2 regions of the Shewanella sp. SM55 genome follow, and region 1 is predicted to be linked to the other one. Evidence: riboswitches for the same ligand, from Rfam matches in the RefSeq annotation. Region 1 holds a riboswitch; the other holds the start of a gene.

Region 1 (4,623 bases):
ACTGATAAATCACCGCATTACCTTGAACTTCAGCACCGTGGACATTGGCCTGAATATACACTTTGGGGCCATTCGCCTTATCGTCACTCGGTTTGAAATGGTAGATAGGCAAGGTGAGCGCTTGCCCTGCGGCAAGCTCCCCGATTTGCAGAGACGATGTTGTCGGCAACATACTAAACGCCTTCGAACAGATTTTGATGCAGCGATTTAACCACTTGCGCCGCTTCCGCTTCGGCCACTAACACACACAGGTTATGTGGGCTGGCGCCTTGGCAAATCATCCGCACATTGTGTGGCTCTAACACTTCAAACACACGACGACAAATACCCGGCGTCGTCGCGATGCGGTTACCGATAATCGCCACTAAGGCCAATCCATCTTCAACTCGCACACGACAATGCTGTGATAATTCTTGCAGCAATGCCTCACTCAACAGACCTTGACCACTTGAATCTGAACCGGTTTTATCGAGGGTTAGAGACACATTCACTTCTGATGTGGTAATCAAATCCACACTGATCTTATGTCGCGCTAATGTCGCAAAGGTTTCCGCTAAAAAGCCCTGCGCATGCAGCATTTGCAAGCTGTGAAGATTTAACAGGGTTTGATCGCGGCGCAAAGCCACAGCACGGAATAAGGGCGCATCTTCCACTTGATGACGGATCCAAGTCCCGCCTTTTTCAGGCTCTTTACTTGAACCCACAAACACTTGAATTTGCTGACGAACGGCAGGAAGAATAGTCGCAGGATGCAATACCTTGGCACCAAAGGTCGCCATCTCGGCAGCCTCATTGAAACTGATCTCGGCAATCGGAAAGGCATTGGGCGCAAGGCGAGGATCTGTTGTATAAATCCCAGCGACATCGGTCCAAATCTCGACCGCTGAGGCGCGTAACGCTTCGGCTAACAGTGCAGCAGAATAGTCACTACCACCACGACCTAACGTGGTCGTTTGACCGGCTTCATCGGCACCGATAAAGCCTTGCGTGACAATCACTTGTTCCGCTAATAGTGGCTGTAGATAATCACGAGCTAGAGTCGCAATCTGTTCAACCTGAGGTTCAGCGCGGCCAAAGTGGCTGTCAGTACGTAATACTCGGCGCACATCGAAGGCACTTGAGTTGACACCTTTCTCACGGATCACCGCCGAAAACAACGCCGAAGAACATTGCTCACCGAGGGACAACAACTCATCCATAGTCGCTTTGCTGCGTTGTGATGCAAGCGCTTCACTCAATACCGACATACGACTCAATAATTTATCTAATGCGGCGGCCACATCGTTAGGACGACCGAGCTTATCTAAAATCGCATATTGAATTTGGGCAATTTGTTTTAATCGCTGTAATCGGCCATCGTCGTTGATCGATTCTTGGGTCAATTCCACTAACAGATTAGTCACGCCGCTCGAAGCGCTGACCACGACTAAACGGCAATGAGGATTAGCTAACACTATGTCGGCACAGCGATTCATAGCGTTATAGTCGGCAACTGAGGTGCCACCAAATTTTGCGACAACGAGGGACATTAGCGCACCTCCGTGAAACACGTAGGGCAAAAAATAAATGCAGATTGAATAAAATATTGATTAACTAACATGATCACACTCCGAACTGACTTCGTTCGAAGAGCCTGGTGCTCAATGATAACGCACCCCAAAAGAAGGGAAACAGCAATCGTCACCAGAAGCTCTCCACCAATTACAGGTGACAATCGTCAGGATTCAGCCTGAGCGACCGACATAAACATGCAGCAACCATATCTATGCCTCGGCGTTAATCTCCCTCATCAGTCATCGCTGGAGTTTGTGCTCCTCTGACCGACTACCTAGTTAACGCTCCTCTTCTGTTCCTTTCCTAGGAAAGGGACGAAAAAAGTAGCAATAAACCCCTAATGAAGTCAATGCTAATTTCATAACAAATGAACAATTTAAATAAAATCTTTTGAAAACAACTAAATGTTCAAATCGGGTAGCTCGTATACCAGCTGCACATAATCTCTAAATTTGCCTAAACACACTTCATCATGTCCATCCAAGGTGCAAGGCACTAAGCTCACATCCCCTTGTTCGACAACATAAATCGCATATTGATTAAATTTCTTACCCAATTGCAATGCCATCGTTCTATCGATAAACACGGCCCAACTTTTTTCCATGTGGGATAAATCCGGTGCTGCGCCCACTAAAGCACGATAAGGGCTACCGAGTAATTCAATTTCACGGAGAAGTTGGCGATCGAGTAAACGGTTTTGGCTAGGAGAGAGAAGCTTTGAAGCGGGATTATGAGCGGTAATAACAGCAAAGGAAAAATCACAGGATAATGCTTGAGTCAGCAGAAACAACGGCGCTTGGTAACATTGCCACAAATTTTGAGTCGTATTGTCCATTGGTAGTCTAGTCGAAAAATGAACCCAAGCTAGTGTAGCAGAGTGATTGTAAAATCCAAAGAGGCGTGAACTGGCTCACAGGAATAAGAAATACATTAGTTATACTAATCAATAGCTAAAGTAAATATCATGGTAAAAACCCCTGCTCACCTAAAATTTGTTAACATTTCATTTGTTAACAAATGACTAAAACGAGTACAATGTACGTACTGGTGAGTTGAAACAGATTGAGCAAGATGCTTATCGTTCAATACAGTTTGTTACATATATCGCTTAAAGTAACGTGAACTGACCGGGCATCTGTTTAAAATCTGTTCTACATTTGATTTGTCTTTTAAACATTTAAAAAAAACAATAGTTAAGGAACTTATTCTAACTATTGCTTATCGAAGTTGGTACTGATTACGTTTTCTCGTATTACACTTAAACGTGCACTTAATCTACATCCAGATATAGATGTCACCGTAAAGATTTTCCTTTTGAGCACAAAGCAGTTCAAGGAAGTATCAACGCTTTTATGAATATAAGAGCCCGAAGTAAGTTGCTCTTATTGGTTAGTATAAACTGATTAAAATTTAGGTAAATAATATGCAAAATCCGCACATTCTGATCGTTGAAGATGAAGCCGTTACCCGTAACACGCTGAGAAGTATTTTCGAGGCAGAAGGGTATGTGGTAACTGAGGCCAATGATGGCGCAGAAATGCATAAGGCTATGCAGGAAAACAAAATTAACTTGGTCGTTATGGACATTAACTTGCCAGGTAAGAATGGTCTATTGTTGGCACGTGAACTACGTGAAATCAACAACATCGGTCTTATCTTCCTGACAGGTCGTGACAACGAAGTCGACAAAATTCTTGGACTTGAAATTGGCGCGGACGATTATATTACCAAGCCGTTCAACCCACGTGAATTAACGATTCGTGCTCGTAACCTTCTGACTCGTGTCAACAGCGCTGGCGCTGAAGTCGAAGAAAAGAGCTCAGTAGAATACTACCGCTTCAATGATTGGAGCTTAGAGATCAACAGCCGTTCATTAGTGAGCCCACAGGGTGAATCTTACAAACTGCCACGTAGCGAGTTCCGCGCTATGCTGCACTTTGTTGAAAACCCAGGCAAAATTTTGACTCGTGCCGATCTACTGATGAAAATGACTGGCCGTGAACTTAAGCCACACGATCGTACTGTAGACGTGACTATCCGTCGTATCCGTAAGCATTTCGAAAGCTTACCAGATACGCCAGAAATCATCGCGACTATTCACGGTGAAGGCTATCGTTTTTGCGGTAACTTAGAAGGCTAATCGCCCGCTAAGCAACATCCGCATTAATTGGTTTGATAAGAATCGATTCAAAAAAACCAGATCCTAGGATCTGGTTTTTTTATGCCTGCTATTTGGCGTTTTTCAACTGCCTATCGAGGAAATCTGCCAGTGAGCGATATAAGTGATTACGTACTTTCTCGCCACGCATCGAATGTTTAGATCCAGGATAATCGATCATCTGGAATAATTTCCCTTCATCCTGCAACGCCTTATAAACCCGAGTGCTGTTTTCAAACAAGACGTTATCATCGGCCATGCCGTGATACATCAACAGACCCGATTGATAGTTTTTCACATAAGGGAACACGCTGCTGGCTTCATAACCTTTTTCATTCCCCTCAGGATGGGCTAAGTAACGCTCAGTATAATGGGTGTCATATAAGCGCCAGTCGGTTACAGGTGCACCCGAAATCGCGGCTTTAAAGTAATCCGGCGCCTTAAATAAACTCATCAAGGCCATGTAACCGCCGTAGCTGTGGCCGTAAATCGCTACATTATCGGCATCGACAAATGGCAGACTCCGTAAATAGTCCACTCCCACTTTTTGATCCTTGACTTCAGCTTCACCCAAATGACGGTAAATCACTTGCTCAAACTTTGTGCCCCTGTGGGCGCTGCCGCGGTTATCCAACTGGAACACCACATAGCCTTGTTGCACCAGATACTGGGTAAAGTAGTCCTGCTCGGTCCAACTGTTGGTCACTAACTGTGCGTGCGGCCCACCGTAAACCCGCACTACGACAGGGTATTTCTTGCTCGCATAGAAGGGAACAGGTTTGAATAAACGGGTTTGTAACACTTGGCCATCTTCGGCTTTCAGTTCACCAAATTCAGGGATTTGCCACAGACCCGCATAGTCATATAAAGGATGGCCTTGCTTGACTTCATTTTGCTCAACCCAAGCCAGT
Region 2 (4,623 bases), on a different contig from region 1:
GATTTACCGGTTTACCATCCCGATGTGAAAGCCTACGAAATGTTTGATGCCGATGGCTCAAGCATGGCCATTTTCTACGCCGACTATTTTGCCCGTGAAGGTAAACGTGGTGGCGCTTGGATGAGTTCGTTCGTCGGTCAATCCTTCCTCGAAGGCACTAAACCTGTGGTCGTCAACGTGATGAACATAAAGAAAGCGCCCGAAGGTCAACCCACCTTCGTCAGCTATAACGAAGTCACTACTATGTTCCATGAAATGGGTCACGGCACCCACGGCATGTTCTCTAAAGTGACTTATCCAAGTCTGGCGGGCACCTCGGTTTCACGCGACTTTGTCGAATTTCCATCGACGTTTGAAGAAGATTGGGCCGCCCATCCAAAAGTGTTAGCGAACTACGCGAAACACTATGAAACAGGCAAACCCATTCCCGATGAACTGCTGCAAAAACTGCTGAAATCTGGCAGCTTCAACCAAGGCTTTGACACTCTGGAATACATGGCCGCTGCATTAGTAGACATGGAATGGCATTCATTAAGCCCAGATACCCCGCTGCAAGATGTACCAACATTTGAAGCCAATGCTTTGAAAAAGCACGGCTTAAACATCAGTGCCGTACCTCCGCGTTATAAGTCGACCTATTTTGCCCACGCCTTCCCCGGCGGTTACTCGGCAAGTTATTACGCTTATATGTGGAGTGAGATTTTAGCGGCGGATGCGTTTGCCTATGTACAAACCCAAGGCGGGCTCAATCGTGAAATCGGCATGAAGTACCGCAAAACGATCCGTGAAGTGGGTAATAGCATAGCGCCAATGGACGCCTACAAAAACTTCCGCGGACAAGAGCCAACCACAGAAGGCTTACTTAAACGCCGCGGTCTAGATCAAGCACGCTAAGCTAAGAGTTGATAGCCTTAATGCGATAAGCTAGAGATAAAAACAAACTCAGCCTTAACCAAAAAAATCAGCCAGCATAATGCTGGCTGATTTATTTTGACTTATTTGTCGTGAACGTTTGCAGTGAAAGGTTTCAATTAACGTCTAGCTAATTGTGCCTTTAGATTTGATTTTAAGTACGATAATACTAATTACAAATGCCACACTACAAGCCACTAAACCCGCGACAACAGACTCGGTAAATCCAAGTGCCACATAACCCACTAAGCTAATAAACGCCGCAATGAGTGCATAAGGTAGCTGAGTCACCACATGGTCGATGTGGTGGCAACTGGCGCCCGTAGACGACAAGATAGTCGTGTCGGAAATTGGTGAACAGTGATCGCCAAATACAGCCCCCGCCAGCACAGAGGCAAGCATAGGTAGCATCATGCCAGTGTGACTTCCCATCGCCATATCAGCAGCAATCGGCAACATGATCCCGAACGTACCCCAGCTAGTACCAGTTGAGAACGCGGTAATACCTGCTAGCACAAACATTAAGGCGGGTAAAAATGCGAACGGAATATTTCCTGTTGCTAAACTAGCCATAAACTTACCGGTTTCGAGTTGACCAATCACACCTGCGATTGTCCAAGCAAATAACAGGATGTAAATCGCCGGCAGCATAGAGCGAGCGCCCTGCACTATACCTTTGACTATCATCAATTTCTCAACGCCTTGCACTAAATTCAATATCAGCGAAACCGCTAGACCAATTAATGCACCAAAGAAAAGTGATGAACTGACATCGGTTTTCTCAAAAGCAGAAATAATATTAAATTCAATCCCTTCCGCCGCGAGTACTTGAGCGCCACTGTTAATCATAAAATAGAGGGTTGCAAATACCAACACGGTAATCGGCAGAAATAGACCTAAAATCTTACCGGTTTCGGCTTCAGGTAAATCCGCGTTCGCCCCAGGCGGTAATCCTTTAGACTCATCGTATAAATTACCACGTTGGGCATTGAGCTCATGCTCACGCATTGGCCCAACATCTAATCCCATAAAGACAACAAAAAGTAATAATAACAAGGAGAAGATTGCGTAAAAGTTCATCGGGATCATTTGAATAAAAATACTCAAATGACCCGTATCAGCAAAACCATGGGCAGTTAATATCCCGCCAATGAGTGCGATAATATAAGCACCCCAGCTCGAAACTGGAGAAATAACGCACACAGGCGCCGCAGTAGAATCTAATAAATAAGCTAACTTAGCGCGGGAAACATAATAACGATCGGTAACAGGTCGAGCGACCGAACCAACAACTAAACTATTGAAATAATCATCAATAAAAACTACGCAACCTAAAAACATGGTCAATAGTTTAGCATCACGTTTATTACGTATATGTAAACGAGCCCAATCGGCAAAAGCCCGCGCGCTGCCACTTACGGTAATTAACGCTGTGATCATTCCCAGTACAATTAAGAAACCGAGAATATATAAGTTCCACGAATTTAGACCTTTATCAGTCCAAAAAAGCCCTTTAACGCCATTAAATACAAACTCACCCGTTGCTAAAGGTGAAAATTGATTGAGCAATAAAGCACCAATTAAAATACCTAACCCCAAAGAAAGCAGTACACGGCGAGTCAAGATCGCCAACACGATAGCCACCGCAGGCGGCAACAAGGAAAGTGCCGAATCGGCATAATTCATAACAGTCATTGATTATTATCTTCGTTAAATACGAATGGAGGGCGACTGAACTGGTGGGAAAAGGCAATAGATACCCAAGGTCACCTGTCCTATCAGTAGCGCTCCATAGTAACTATTCCCAATATCCATATCGGAAAATACTATGGCAGTGCTGCACCTATTAGGTACAACCCCAGCAGTTGATCGTGATAAATCGAACCACTTCGGCACCAAATCCTTTCGCAATCGATCAACGGAATCACCCTACTGATCACTACTAATATTTGGCGCGCCTCTACTTCTAAGAACGCCCTTGCACGGGCGTGAGGCACATAAAAACATAAGCGGCTTAGCAGATGCTACCGCAAAGCCACTTAATGTGACCTAGATCACAGATAAAATCAACTGAGACTTGTAATCAACTCAGGAACCGCCTCAAACAGATCAGCAACGAGTCCATAATCGGCAACTTGAAAAATCGGCGCTTCAGGATCTTTGTTGATTGCAACGATGACTTTAGCGTCTTTCATGCCGGCTAAATGTTGAATCGCGCCAGAAATACCGACGGCAATATACAAGTTTGGCGCAACGATTTTACCGGTTTGACCCACTTGTAAATCGTTAGGCACAAAACCTGCGTCAACTGCAGCGCGTGATGCGCCAACTGCTGCGCCGAGCTTATCAGCAAGTTGCTCCAACATGCCGAAGTTTTCACCACTGCCCATGCCTCGGCCGCCAGATACGATAATGCCAGCATTGCCTAACTCTGGACGGGCAGAAACTGTCAGCGATTGAGAAACAAACTGAGTTCTCGCTTCAAACACTTTATCAAGTGTCGTCACAGCCGCACTGTTACCTTCTGGCGCAGCGTCAAACGCACTGGCGCGCACTGTTATCACTTTAATGGCATCATGGCTTTGCACTGTCGCTAAGGCGTTACCCGCATACACAGGGCGCACAAAGGTATCGGCATTGACGACGGTAATAACTTCTGAGATTTGCGCGACATCTAATAATGCTGCAACGCGCGGAAGCGTGTCCTTACCTAAACTTGAAGCCGAGGCCAGAATGTGACCATAGTTTGACGCTAAGTCCACCAGCAATTTGGCAAAATTTTCCGCTAAATGCGCTTCATACACGCTGGCATCGGCAACGAGTACTTGGCTAACGCCTTGTAGTGCCTGTGCGGCTTGGACAACCGCGCCACATTGATGACCCGCAACTAAGACATGTACTTCATCGCCTATGGCACGGGCGGCGGTAACAATTTTTGCCGTATCGAGTTTCAGTGCAGCATTATCATGTTCAGCTAATACTAAAATGGCCATTTAGATCACCTTCGCTTCATTTTTTAACTTTTCAACTAGCTCAGCTACCGACGCTACCATAATGCCCGCTTTACGTTCAGCTGGCGGAGTGACCTTCACAATCGTTTGGTGACTCTTTAACGTCACGCCTAAGTCTGCCACAGTAAATACTTCTAATGGCTTACGCTTAGCTTTCATTATGTTAGGCAATGAAGCGTAACGGGGTTCGTTCAAACGTAAATCGGCGGTCACAACAGCAGGTAAAGGCAGTTTAAGAGTTTGCATGCCGCCGTCAATTTCACGGGTGACTTGTAATGTATTCGCTTCTAATTTGATTTCTGAAGCAAAGGTCGCCTGTGGCATATCCATTAACGCGGCAAACATTTGGCCAGTTTGGTTATTATCACCATCGATGGATTGCTTACCAAAAATCACCAGCTCTGCTTGTTCTTTGTCTTGTACCGCTTTGAGCAATTTGGCGATAGACACTGGCACGAGCTCTTCTTCAGTATCGATATGAATTGCACGATCTGCGCCTAATGCAAGCGCGGTACGCAGTTGTTCTTGCACGGCTTTATTACCAATACTGACAACAACCACTTCAGTAGCGCTACCCGCTTCTTTTAAACGAACCGCTTCTTCTACTGCGATTTCACAAAAAGGGTTCAACGCCATTTTTAGGTTTGCAGTGTCAACACTTGTATTGTCAGCTTTGACCCTGACCTTCACATTGGCATCA

Evidence for each region. A riboswitch is a leader RNA that binds a small molecule or an ion and turns the genes downstream of it on or off. The one in region 1 is predicted to bind lysine.
Region 2: it holds a riboswitch for lysine, as region 1 does, so the genes downstream of both, L5L91_RS03420 (Na+/H+ antiporter NhaC family protein) here and lysC (lysine-sensitive aspartokinase 3) in region 1, are expected to answer to the same signal.

Annotation. Positions count from the first base shown of each region.
Region 1 covers NZ_JAKKRS010000003.1:153,619-158,241, reverse strand. Annotated here, with positions in the region: gene L5L91_RS06055 (succinylglutamate desuccinylase/aspartoacylase family protein) at 1-172, opposite strand, end outside; gene lysC (lysine-sensitive aspartokinase 3) at 174-1,529, opposite strand; lysine riboswitch at 1,680-1,854, opposite strand; gene L5L91_RS06045 (DUF3293 domain-containing protein) at 1,955-2,389, opposite strand; gene arcA (two-component system response regulator ArcA) at 2,978-3,694, shown strand; gene L5L91_RS06035 (S9 family peptidase) at 3,783-4,623, opposite strand, start outside.
Region 2 covers NZ_JAKKRS010000002.1:51,974-56,596, forward strand. Annotated here, with positions in the region: gene L5L91_RS03415 (M3 family metallopeptidase) at 1-894, shown strand, start outside; gene L5L91_RS03420 (Na+/H+ antiporter NhaC family protein) at 1,039-2,607, opposite strand; lysine riboswitch at 2,687-2,883, opposite strand; gene L5L91_RS03425 (electron transfer flavoprotein subunit alpha/FixB family protein) at 2,979-3,905, opposite strand; gene L5L91_RS03430 (electron transfer flavoprotein subunit beta/FixA family protein) at 3,906-4,623, opposite strand, start outside.